3 regions of the Metabacillus sp. Hm71 genome follow, and region 3 is predicted to be linked to each of the others. Evidence: riboswitches for the same ligand, from Rfam matches in the RefSeq annotation. Region 3 holds a riboswitch; each other region holds the start of a gene.

Region 1 (4,271 bases), 160 kb from region 3:
CCTCTTTATCCCATACTTCTACTTAAGTTTTCTATTTCCTTCATAAGGAATGAGTAAGCGCCTTGATCAGCCTAGGGCAAATAAGACGCTCATGAATAGAAGGCGTTCTTTGCCTTCAATTCATGAGTGGCTAGACCCAAGAGGTGCTAGGCGCTGGAGCTAGACACAAAAACTAGGTTAAAATTTTATTTATTAAACTTTAAAAAAAGCGCAAGGCGCTAAGCATTCGGCGACAAGCAAAAGGCGAACAGGAATAGAAGGTGTTCTTTACCTTCTATTCCTGTTTGACTAGACCCTAGAGCCGATGGCGCCTGGAGCTAGATTCGAAACGCAAGCTATGTTAAGAAAATATATAAATTCTGATATTATTATAAAAATGAGGACATCTCCAAAGGGTTAATCCTTTTGGAGATGTCCTCCTCTTTATAATTATTAGTTTCTATAAAAGCTGTTCAACAATTGATCTAAGCTCGCTAGCACGTTCTGTTGGATTTTCTGCAAGACTAATTGCTGAAATGACGGAAATACCGTTGCCCCCGCTTTCGATCACTGGTGCTGCATTTTCGGACGTAATCCCGCCAATTCCAACGATTGGCAAATCAATGCCTTTTTTACGAACTTCCTTAATAATTGCTGTTCCCTGTGCTGTTTTTGCATCCTCTTTTGTTTTTGTCGAGTAGATTGGTCCAATTCCTGCATAATCTGCTCCATCTGCGATCGCCTTTTCAACCTCATCTAGATTATGAGCGGATACACCTAAAATTTTATTTCCGATCTTCTGTCTTACTTCCTCCGCTGATGCATCATCTTGTCCAATATGAACCCCGTCAGCGTTAATGGCAAGGGCCAGCTCAATATCATCGTTTACGATAAAAGGGATTGAATAGTTTTTACATATAGCTTGTAATTGTTTAGCAAGTTCAACTTTTTCAGCACCTGTGAAAGCACCTGTTCCTTTTTCTCTAAACTGAAATAATGTTATTCCCCCTTTGATCGCTTGATCAAGTACAACTTGTGGGTCTATTTTACAGTTATTACTGCCCATAATAAAATATAATCGCAATAACTCATTCATTTCTCTTCTTGAAATTCTGTCCAAACCGAATCTCCCCTTTATTGTCGAATCTTTGCTTGCTGCCGTTGTTGGTAAGCCCAGTGATTGGTTGGGCCATGGCCATTACCAATTTCTAAGTCATCCTCAATTGCAGCTTGAATAAAGTTTTTTGCTGTTTGAACGGCTTGTTCAACCGTATTCCCTTTTGCAAGTTCTGCCGTAACGGCTGCAGCAAATGTACAGCCTGTACCATGGGTATTCTTCGTTGCAATTCGCTTACCTTTATAATAAGTAAACTCTTCGCCATTATATAAGATATCGACTAATTCTTCCCCCTCATCATGACCGCCCTTGATCACAACATACTTTGCACCAAATTGATACAAGCGTTTGGCTGCTTCCAACCGGTCATCCATTGTTCGAATCGACATATCGGCCAAAACTTCTGCTTCAGGAATATTTGGAGTGATAACCATCGCTAAAGGTAAAAGATATTGTTTAAGTGCAGCTACTGCCTCATTTTGTAATAAAGGTGCTCCACCTTTAGCAATCATGACTGGATCGACCACAACATGTTCCCATTGAAACTTTTTTACTGCCTCAGCAACAGCCTTGATGATTTCACCGCTAAATAACATCCCTGTTTTTACTGCATTTGTTCCTAAGTCATTCCCAATCGCTTCTATTTGATTAACAACTGCTTCAACAGATAATGGATAGACCCCATGCACGCCAAGTGTATTTTGTGCAGTAACCGCAGTAATGGCTGACATGCCAAATACATTTAATTCTTGAAAGGTTTTTAGATCGGCCTGAATACCGGCACCCCCGCCGCTATCTGATCCGGCAATTGTCAAAGCTTTTTTTATAGCCATTTTCATTCTCTCCTTTATCTTATCTTACAGTTTTTCGATTTTAGCAAACTGATTGACATCTTCTGGTGAAACATTTGCCAATTGATTCAAAAATTCAATTTGAAAGCTTCCAGGTCCGGCTTGAACCGTTTTTTCAGCTGCTAATTCAGCAGCAACTCCATATGTCGTAAGTGCTGCAACCGCTGCCTGGAGCAAGTCTTTTTCCACTGCAGCAAATGCCCCAACGACTGAGCTTAACAAACAACCGGCTCCTGTCACTTTGGTTAGCAAAGGATGACCATTATAGACAACAAAGGTATGTTGGCCATCTGTTATGACATCTTCTTTACCAGTTATAATGACTAAAGTATTTAATTTTTGCGCTGCGATTTGCGCCAAATCAATTGTATTGCCGGAACCTTGTCCAGCATCAACACCTTTAATGGTCCATGCTTCCCCAATAACATTTGCAATTTCTGCAGCATTTCCTCGTAAAATTGATATCTCTAATTCTTTAACGATTCGCCGAGCTGTTTCTGTTCGATAGGCAGTAGCTCCTGCACCGACTGGATCAAAGATAACTGGTACATCATGAAGATTTGCTGACTTCCCAGCAATCACCATCGCTTCAATTTCATCATGTGTCAATGTTCCAATATTTAAAACTAAAGCACCTGCTAGTTTTGCCATTTCGGCAACTTCTTCCTTTGCATAGGCCATAACAGGTGATGCACCTAATGCTAACAAACCATTTGCGGTAAAATTTGTTACAACCACATTCGTAATATTATGAACTAGTGGATTTTGCTGTTTAAGTTTTTCAAATGTATTAATTATTTGCTCAACCTTCATCTTTCTTTTCCTTTCTGCTATTCGGTCATTTTTCTGCAAAATAAAAAGAACACAATGCCGCGCAAAGTGCTCTTAGATACCTAATGACATTCCCTACGCTGGCATTATCCAACAGGTTTAAACGGTCAGCAACGGAATAGTTGCAATCTCAGCCAGCTTCCACCAGCCCCCGAAAATATAAGTTTATTGGTAGTTTACTGAATCTAGCAAGAAAAAACAAGGGTTGATTTAAATAGTATGACAAATTGGCAGGTTCATTCTTTATTTAGACTGCAGTATTAAGCCCGTAATAAATTGCAGCCATGCATATACTCCAACCTTCACTGTTTCAGAAACATGCGAATCTTTGCTTGGGTCTAAACAAACAAAATCGATATGTTTGACGCAAGGATGTTTGCCGATTTCTAATAAGCTATTAAAAAGTTCACTCGCAGACATTCCTCCTGGTGTTGACGCCGGCACGCCAGGGGCAACAGAAATATCCAGCACATCCATATCAACTGTTACATAAATTCGGTCAGCTTTTCCTGATAACTCGTCTAATGCTCTCTTTATTGTTTTTATTAAACCATGCCCTCGTGCTTGGTTCAGAGTTATCATTTGTATACCATGTTCATTTGCATAATCAATTAACGGCTTTGCATTAAAATAGCCATGCAAGCCGATATTGATAACATGCTCACCTAAGATGTGGTGACCATCAATTAGTTGACGGATCGGTGTTCCATTTGCTGGTCCTAATTCATTTGGGTCCCTAACATCAAGATGGGTATCAAGCTGGAGCACTCCAATCGTGTCTTCGGGAAATGCCTCTTTAATGCCGCGAACAGCGCAGGCTGTTGTTGAATGATCACCGCCAATCATGCATGTTCGTGTGTTTGGATAGTGTTCGGCAAGAAATGCAGTTGACCTTTGGATGCGCTGATGTGATAAAAGAATATCTGTTGTATGCATCATTACATCTCCCGCATCAGCAACACGAAAGGAATTCAGATCAACATTTTCATCTAAATTATAGGTTGCAAAACTTTTCCACATCATGCGAAATTCTGTTGGATATAAAGAAGCTCCTGATACACTAATTGAAGACCGGGAAATCGGTGCACCGTACAAGATCAAATCAAAAGGTTGGTTATGTTCGCTAAGAGGTCTAACCCAATGATGAACATATGTCGGCATTTCATTCCCCGATACATTCCACACCCATTCAGGCTGCTTTAAAAAATGTTCACTCAAGCTGCTACACCACCTTTACACCTTTTTTCCACACTGAATTGACATGGTTGACACCAAATAAATATTGCAATTCCTGATAATTTTTCACATTCCATAATACGAGATCTGCCTGTTTACCAACCTCAAGTGAACCGACTTTATCCTGGCGGTTAATCGCACATGCCGCATTAAAAGTAGCTGCTGTTAATGCCTCGGCAGGTGTGAGACGCATCGAGATACAAGCTAAATTCATTACTAGAGGCATAGATGTTGTTGGCGATGATCCCGGGTTACAA
Region 2 (4,271 bases), 390 kb from region 3:
AAAGCAGGTGGTAAGGGAACAAGAACGAATAGGTGTAGGAATTATTGCTACATGTACAAAGATTTTTAATTTAGTAGATGAAACGAGACGTGACGAATATCTAGCTGAATTAAAACAAACGATAGATGCCTGTAAAATACTTGGCACAAAATCAATTATTACCCAAACAGGGAATGTGATCGAAGGTGTTCCACGTGAAATTCAAAGGAACGCAATGGTTGAAACATTGAAACAATGTGCCCAGCTTTGCGAGGAGGCTGGCATCATATTAGAGGTAGAGCCATTAAACGGTCTTGTTGATCATCATGGACATTTTCTTCAATATTCAGATGGAGCGGCAGCTGTTATTGATCTGGTTAATAGTCCGAATGTTAAGCTTGTTTTTGACGTTTATCACCAACAGATCACAGAAGGCAATGTGATTCGCAATGCCACAAACTATATCGACCGGATCAACCATTACCATATTGCTGATAATCCAGGCCGCAAGCAGCCGGGAACAGGTGAATTGAATTATATAAACATCTTAAATGCGATCAAGGAAACAGGCTATGACGGATTTGTTGGTCTGGAATGTGGATATACAATTGATACTGACAAAGCATTGGAGGAGTTTAAACAGACGATTTTAAGGCATGTCGAGCCGTTAGCTGTGTAAGGTATTGATGTAAATGAAAAAATAATTATTATTAGTCTAAATCCTATAAAAAATGGGATTTGGAAAAAATCACCTTGTACCGTAGCCAGGTCCTTATATTTAATAGGACCTTTTTTTAGTTTTTTTTTTCGAATTCTTTCATTGTTATAATAATAAATATATTGTTACACGACATATTTAATTTAATATAAGGAGGTATTAATATGAACATTCCTAAACCACTCGTTCAAACAAATCAGGCATTTATTGTTGTCACTGTTCTCTTTTCCCTTTTGTTTTATAGATGGTTATTATTTATTCCGTTTATCATTGGGGTTTTAACCCTTATTACAAAACGTAACTTTGTAATAATAATAGGGCAAAAATTCTTAAAAAAACCACATTCTCAATATGTACTAGAAGATCGTGATCAACAATTATTTAATCAATGGATAGCCACAGTATGTTTAGGTGTATCATTATTATCCTTTTATTTTGGTTACGAATTATTAGGCGTCATTTTTAGTATTATGGTTGCTTTAGCAGCAGGTATTGCATTAATGGGATTTTGTATTGGGTGTACGATTCGCTATCGCTATCTTATGTGGAAACATAGACGAAAACAAGTTTGAATCTATGTAAATAGAAAAAAGAATTGACAGTTTCTAAAGTTGTGATATGGTTAATGTCAGAGTGAAAAGTTAATAGTAGGTACCTATCCACTAGGGGAGCCCATTGAAAGGCTGAGATCAAAGTGACCTTTGAGACCCTAGAACCTGATCTGGGTGATGCCAGCGTAGGAAAGTGGAAGTGACGGGACATTTGTATGTTCTTTTAGTTATTAAAATGAATTCCAAACCACTTTCTTTACGTATGAAAAAAGTGGTTTTTTCATTTTTATGGTCCTGTCATTTATTCTAGGAGGGATTAACATGTCATTTTCTCAGTTGCTGCGCAAAGAAGCGAATGCCATTTGGGAAGCAAGTTTTCATCATCCATTTGTGACAAAGTTGGGGGAAGGAAGCTTAGATTTAAAGTGTTTCCGTTATTATGTTCTGCAAGATTCCTATTATTTAAGCCATTTTGCCAGAGTGCAAGCATTAGGAGCAGCGAAAGCAACCGATCTTCAAACGACGAGCCGTATGGCACATCATGCACAGGGTACCTATCAGGCGGAACTTTCTTTACATCGGAACTTTTCCGAAAAATTAGGTATTACTGAAGAAGAAAAAGCTGCTTTTATACCTGCACCGACTGCTTATGCATATACATCGCACTTGTATCGTGCTGCATATGATGGCCATTTAGGGGATATTATTGCAGCGATTTTGCCGTGCTATTGGCTTTATTATGAAATTGGCGAACATTTAAAAGGATCCAAGCCGGAAGAGCCCATTTATCAAGAATGGATTGCGGCCTACGGTTCTGACTGGTTCCGCACTTTAGTAGAGGAACAAATTGCCCGTTTAGATGCCATTGCTGAAACCGTGACAGAAGCGGACAGAGAACGGATGAAACAGCATTTTATTATTAGCAGTCAATATGAATACTCATTTTGGGAGATGGCTTATACATTAGAAAATTGGCCAGTGGATGAAAAGGGGAAAGAACAGTATGCAAACTAGGGTTCCAAAAAGCTTTCAGCGTGGTATTAAAAAAACTCTTCCACGGTGCTAAAATATTTTTGGCTCGCAAACCTAAAATATCAGCACAAGGAGGAGTTTTAATATCAAAAGACACTAATAGAGTTTAGTACATACGACTTGGAATTTTAAGTATCACATCATGTTTGCACTAAATACAGGAGGCATTTTATCACTGCCCTAGGGTCAGATTGTTGAGAAAGTACGTGTTTTTTAAACATGTACTTTCTCAACAATTTATTTTTCTTATGGGTAAAAAAATTATTAAGAAGCTTTATCAAGATTATTCATTTTTACGAATTCCCTTACTCCCGAACTAACGGAAGTGTACAGCAGCGAAAAGCTCCTCCGGATTTGATAATTTCGGTAATATCGACCTCGATCACTTGGTAACCGCGCTCTTTAAGCCTTTGATTCACTTGCTTATTTATAGGAAGACTAATGACGCGTTTCTCACCGATCGAGAGGACGTTTGTACCTAATGTTGCTTGTTCCTCTTTTGAAACCTCGATTAAATCATAACGGCTTGCCAAGATTTTTCCTTTTTCAGGCTCAATTTCTCCTGGGAAAATTAAAGCTTCATTTGGAGATAAGATATTAAAGACACAGTCTAAATGTAAATATGTATCGGTGAAAGGGATCGCAATTACTTCGAAAGAAGGCAATAAACTTTGTAAATGTTTTATAGCCGTTTCATTTGTACGATTACTTATCCCTACATAAATGGTGTTGCGATCAATGATCACATCCCCGCCTTCAATTTTATCACCGATAAGATTGGTGTATGTCATTTCTTCCTTTTCCAGCAAATCCACAAAAGGTCTTTCTTCACCTTTGCGAACATCATGTGCCATTTCTGCCACAAATACTTGATTTCCGAGAGTAAACCCGATATCACGGGTAAAAACCTGCTCAGGAAATTTTTTTAAAGGGGGCAATAACAGCACTTCAATCCCGTTTTGTTGAAGGGTTTCAACAAATTGTTGATGCTGTTCCATTGCAAGTTTTGTATCAATATTTTCTTTTAAATACTGTTTTTGCGTTTCATTAATTGGTTCTCTAATCGTCATAAATTCAGGTGAACATAAAACAACCCTTTTTAAGGTATCATATTCACTAAAACAAGAAGTTTTTATGTATTCTGGTTTTGTATTCATTTGTATCCTCCAAACAAAAAGCGATTAGTTGTAATATGCCCTTTCTGGCTTTTAATAAAACTTCTTATTTAAGGATAATTTCAAATAAAAATGCAGGATTTCTTTGATATTTTTCCACTTTAGAGTGTTTTTCACTTATAATAGCTTGTAAAGAAATGAACTACATTCAAAATGATCATCAAGGTTATGGAAGAAGGTTGAAGCAGTGAGTATAGGGAAAGTCTATTTAGTTGGAGCTGGTCCTGGTGACCCAAAGCTCATTACTGTGTACGGATTGGAATGCATTCAAAAGGCGGATGTTATTGTATACGATCGTCTGATAAGCAAGGATTTATTAAAGCATGCAAAAAAAGACGCTGAGCTTATTTATTGTGGCAAGCTGCCCGGAAAGCATGAACTCATCCAAGAACAGATTCATGAAGTGTTAGTGGAGAAGGCATTTGCGGGGAAAGAGGTTGTCCGCTTAAAAGGCGGAGATCCTTTTGTGTTTGGCCGCGGTGCCGAAGAGGCAGAGGTGTTAAGAAATAACGGCATCCCTTATGAAGTAATTCCAGGTATTACCTCTGGTATTGCAGCACCTGCTTATGCGGGGATACCAGTCACACATCGAGATTTTGCTTCATCATTTGCGATTGTGACAGGACATGGCCGCGAAGAGAAGAAGACAGACACGATTAATTGGGAAGCATTAGCAAAAGGAATCGATACGATCGCCTTTTATATGGGAATTAAAAATTTACCCTATATTTGCGAGAAGCTAATCGAATACGGCAAAAGTCCTGAAGCCCTAGTGTCGGTTATCCAATGGGGAACAACCCCCTCACAAGTCGCAAT
Region 3 (4,271 bases):
ACTAGTTTCAACATTTAAAAGGAGTTGAAGATAGTGTCTGTAAGAGTAGTAGCAAAAGAGGATCAAAATAAAACGACAAAGATTTATTTTTTAAATTTAACAGAGCCAAAGCATCAGCAATTATATATGGCCATTTTTGATGGTACAATCATAAACACCCTGACCGTTTACAACCTTAAATCAAATATGTATGAAGATGTTACTTGTTTATTCTCACAACCTTTTTTACTTAGCCTTTCCCATCAACTTTTGAAGCAGCTAATAAGCCCTCAAGCAAAAGCTTTATGATTATTTTTCCTCTTGCATGCGTATTGGTTGCGAATTTGCGAATTAATCCCACCTAATTTTTCATTGTCATTTCCTTACCTTTATTATATATTTTAAGTGTAATGAAACCTAACACAATTCTAACATGAAATTTTTCTTTGTTAGATTTTCTAACAAAAATAAGGCGAAATCTTACATGTAAAGTTACACTTGAAACAAGAAGTTTCTTTAACAAGGGGTGGAAGAATGAATCAGCAAGACCGCTCTTATAAGGATAAGAAGGTAATTTCAATTGGAACAGTTAGTGAATTAACCGGGCTCACCTTGAGACAAATACGTTATTATGAAGAACGTAAATTAATCGCTCCGTATCGGAATGATCGAGGTACTAGAAAATACTCGTTTAACGATATTGAGACATTGATGGATATTGCTAATAAGCGTGAGGACGGTGTACAAACGACTGAAATATTAAAGGAAATGAGGCTAAAAGAAAAACAGCGTGAAAGCGAGGCTGAAATAAAGAAAAAAATGCTTCAAGGTCAATTAAATGCTCAGTTTCGATTTGGCCGAGGCAGAAATTAACTTAATGCTGCAGCATCACACTCTCATTCGTGCTGCAGTGTTAACCCTTTCCTCTCAAAAGTTCTTCGCAAAGTATTTTCTTTCCTTAAAACCACAAAAATGAAACTCGCCTAAAATCCCATGACGATCTAGTAAAATTTACCGAAAGCCCATTTTCACATCTATTTTCAGTCAAACTTATTTTTTCACGTTTTTAATAAAACGTTTAACCACAAAATATATTATTCTCCCTTCCAACCAACTACAAAATGTAGTATTTTTTACTCAATTTTTTATAAAAATCAGAAAAAAAATACCTTAAAACCTTTACAACAGGAAAAAATATCCGATAATAGAAGTACTAGGACTTTTCCACCTAGTAAAGCCTAATGCGAGGTGGTTTAATTGAAATCAATTGATGCAGTTATCGAAGAATATCGAAAAAGAATGTTTATCATTGCAAAAGAAAACGGGATAGACTCGCATCGAACTTTAATTGCAAGCCAAAACCTAGATCTGCTGTTAAATATAAAAATGAGTGAAGATCAAAAAAACGTATTAGATAAAAAATATTAGTATGTTTAAATACACCTTTGAAATACTACTGTCAAAATAGGGTCTGACTCACAACTTATTTGGGGTCTGACCTTTTGTTTTGAATATTGGAATTGGATGTGAAGAAATGACGACTGAAATTATTTGGTTAAGTAAAGGCAAACCAAAAACCTTGCTTCATAAAGGAAGAGAATATCGATCAGGTATCTCAAAAGACCAAGTTGAAAGCTTCGAGGTCACTTTCGAGCGTGTTTCTGGTGATGATGTAGAAAACCACGAATTTCACGGTGGAGCTGATCGAGTTGTATGTTTATATCCATATGAACACTACGTTTTTTGGGAAAGCACCTATCAAACAACATTGCGAAAAGCTGCATTTGGTGAAAATCTTACTGCGAAAGGGATGATAGAAACCAATGTTTGTGTTGGTGATGTGTACAAAATAGGTGATGCCGTATTACAGGTTGCACAGGGCCGATTTCCATGTGCAACAATCAATAAACATACATACATCAACACCATCCTTAATAAAATGATCGAATTGGGCTATACGGGCTTTTTCTTCCGTGTGCTTAAAGAAGGAACAATCACTGCCAAGTCGGACATTAAGCTGCTTGAAAAGCATCCTAAGCAAGTGTCGATTGCAAGCATTCACCATACATATTTTCATCAGCAAGATCTCTCGAAAATTGAAACAATTCTCTCTGTTGATGAACTTTCTGTTGAATGGAAAAAACGCTTAATAAAGCTGTATAATCAGTTACTTTCAAAATAAGAACAAAAGCGCAAGCGCCTTGATCAGCCTAGGGCAAATGAGACCTCATGAATGAGTTCTTTGCCTTCAATTCATAAGTGGCTAAACTCTAGAAGGGCTAGAAGTTGGATGTCGCAGTGCTTATCCACAGTTCAATGAATTTTATAATTTCCTAAACGACAAGAAATAGTCCAATATGATCAAATATAAAATTAATAGTTGACTACTTTTTTCTTTATGATATAGTTAAAACTGATTTTAATAGTATTTCCATATTCTACTAGGGGAGTCCATTAGCCTGGACTGAGAGAGGAACGCGTTTGAAGTTCTTTGACCCTTCGAACCTGATCTGGATGATACCAGCGTAGGGAAGTAGTAACAGTTGCTAAGGAGTTCTTCTCATATAAACACCTTACAATTATTACCTTCATTAATCGGGTTCTGAAATTCAGAACCCGTTTTTTATTTACCTTCCGCTGTGATCTGAAAGAATTCTTGTTCATTTATTTTGAGGAGGAGAATTTATGAAGATTAACATCAAACAGCCATTCCCAGGAAGTAAAAAGGTTTATGTTCAAGGAAGCACCTCAGAAATTCAAGTACCAGTTAGAGAAATTTCTCAAGGAATCACAAAGAATTCATATGGCGAAGAAACAAACCCCCCAATCCAAGTGTATGATACTAGCGGTCCTTATACAGATGAAAATGCTCAAATCGATATCCGAAAAGGCTTGCCAAGAGTTAGAGAAAACTGGATTCTTGCTCGTAACGATGTTGAACGCTATGAAGGCCGTACCGTTAAGCCAGAGGATAACGGCTATAAGCTTGCAAGCAAACAATCCGATATCGAGATATTCCCTTCACAAGGTATTAATCCTTTAAGAGGGAAAGACGGGAAAAGAGTGACCCAGCTCCACTATGCACGCAATGGAATCATCACTCCAGAAATGGAGTTTATCGCAATTAGGGAGCAAATGGAAGCTGAATTTGTCCGCCAAGAGGTTGCTGCAGGACGAGCAATAATTCCTGCAAATATCAACCACCCAGAAAGCGAACCAATGATTATCGGGAAGAATTTCCACGTGAAAATTAATGCGAATATTGGAAATTCTGCTGTCTCCTCTTCCATTGAAGAAGAAGTAGAAAAAATGACATGGGCAACTCGCTGGGGAGCAGATACGATTATGGACTTATCAACCGGGAAGGACATTCACACAACAAGAGAATGGATCATTCGCAACTCTCCTGTACCTGTAGGGACTGTCCCTATTTACCAAGCTTTAGAAAAAGTAAATGGCATTGCCGAAGATTTAACATGGGAAGTTTATCGTGATACATTGATTGAACAAGCTGAACAAGGCGTTGATTATTTTACAATTCATGCTGGTGTTCTGTTAAGATATATCCCACTTACTGCCAAGCGTACAACAGGAATTGTTTCAAGAGGCGGTTCGATTTTGGCACAATGGTGTCTTGCCCACCACCAAGAAAATTTCTTATACACTCATTTTCATGAAATCTGCGAAATTCTAGCAAAATATGATATTTCGATTTCACTTGGGGACGGTTTACGACCTGGTTCCATTGCAGATGCTAATGATGAAGCACAATTCGGTGAGCTTGAAACGTTAGGTGAATTAACGGAAATTGCTTGGAAATATGATGTTCAAGTCATGATCGAAGGACCTGGCCATGTCCCGATGCATTTAATTAAAGAAAATGTAGAAAAACAACAAGAAATTTGTAAAGAGGCTCCTTTCTATACGCTGGGACCTTTAACAACAGATATTGCTCCAGGCTATGATCATATTACATCAGCGATCGGCGCAGCAATGATTGGCTGGTTTGGCACAGCGATGCTTTGCTATGTAACACCAAAGGAACATCTTGGTTTACCAAACAAAGAGGATGTACGAGAAGGAGTTATCGCCTATAAAATCGCAGCACATGCTGCTGACTTAGCAAAAGGACATCCAGGAGCTCAAACACGTGATGATGCTTTATCAAAAGCACGCTTTGAGTTTAGATGGCATGATCAATTCAATCTTTCACTAGACCCTGAAAGAGCAAGAGAATACCATGATGAAACCTTGCCTGCCGAGGGGGCAAAAACCGCTCACTTCTGCTCAAT

Evidence for each region. Region 3 has a riboswitch for thiamine pyrophosphate ahead of thiC (phosphomethylpyrimidine synthase ThiC). Riboswitches for the same ligand answer to the same signal wherever they lie in the genome.
Region 1: linked by a shared signal. The riboswitch ahead of thiM (hydroxyethylthiazole kinase) and the one ahead of thiC (phosphomethylpyrimidine synthase ThiC) in region 3 are both predicted to bind thiamine pyrophosphate.
Region 2: linked by a shared signal. The riboswitch ahead of tenA (thiaminase II) and the one ahead of thiC (phosphomethylpyrimidine synthase ThiC) in region 3 are both predicted to bind thiamine pyrophosphate.

What each region holds. Positions count from the first base shown of each region.
Region 1 is NZ_CM200278.1:1,919,500-1,923,770, reverse strand. It holds gene thiE (thiamine phosphate synthase) at 440-1,099, opposite strand; gene thiD (bifunctional hydroxymethylpyrimidine kinase/phosphomethylpyrimidine kinase) at 1,114-1,929, opposite strand; gene thiM (hydroxyethylthiazole kinase) at 1,954-2,760, opposite strand; TPP riboswitch at 2,834-2,943, opposite strand; gene ACSVDH_RS09030 (agmatinase family protein) at 3,022-3,996, opposite strand; gene hutI (imidazolonepropionase) at 4,001-4,271, opposite strand, start outside.
Region 2 is NZ_CM200278.1:1,686,295-1,690,565, forward strand. It holds gene ACSVDH_RS08065 (hydroxypyruvate isomerase family protein) at 1-658, shown strand, start outside; gene ACSVDH_RS08070 (DUF4395 domain-containing protein) at 862-1,269, shown strand; TPP riboswitch at 1,352-1,457, shown strand; gene tenA (thiaminase II) at 1,570-2,262, shown strand; gene ACSVDH_RS08080 (dimethylarginine dimethylaminohydrolase family protein) at 2,586-3,437, opposite strand; gene cobA (uroporphyrinogen-III C-methyltransferase) at 3,643-4,271, shown strand, end outside.
Region 3 is NZ_CM200278.1:2,081,267-2,085,537, reverse strand. It holds gene ACSVDH_RS09795 (hypothetical protein) at 34-288, shown strand; gene ACSVDH_RS09790 (MerR family transcriptional regulator) at 514-852, shown strand; gene ACSVDH_RS09785 (aspartyl-phosphate phosphatase Spo0E family protein) at 1,237-1,407, shown strand; gene ACSVDH_RS09780 (MOSC domain-containing protein) at 1,514-2,161, shown strand; TPP riboswitch at 2,413-2,528, shown strand; gene thiC (phosphomethylpyrimidine synthase ThiC) at 2,665-4,271, shown strand, end outside.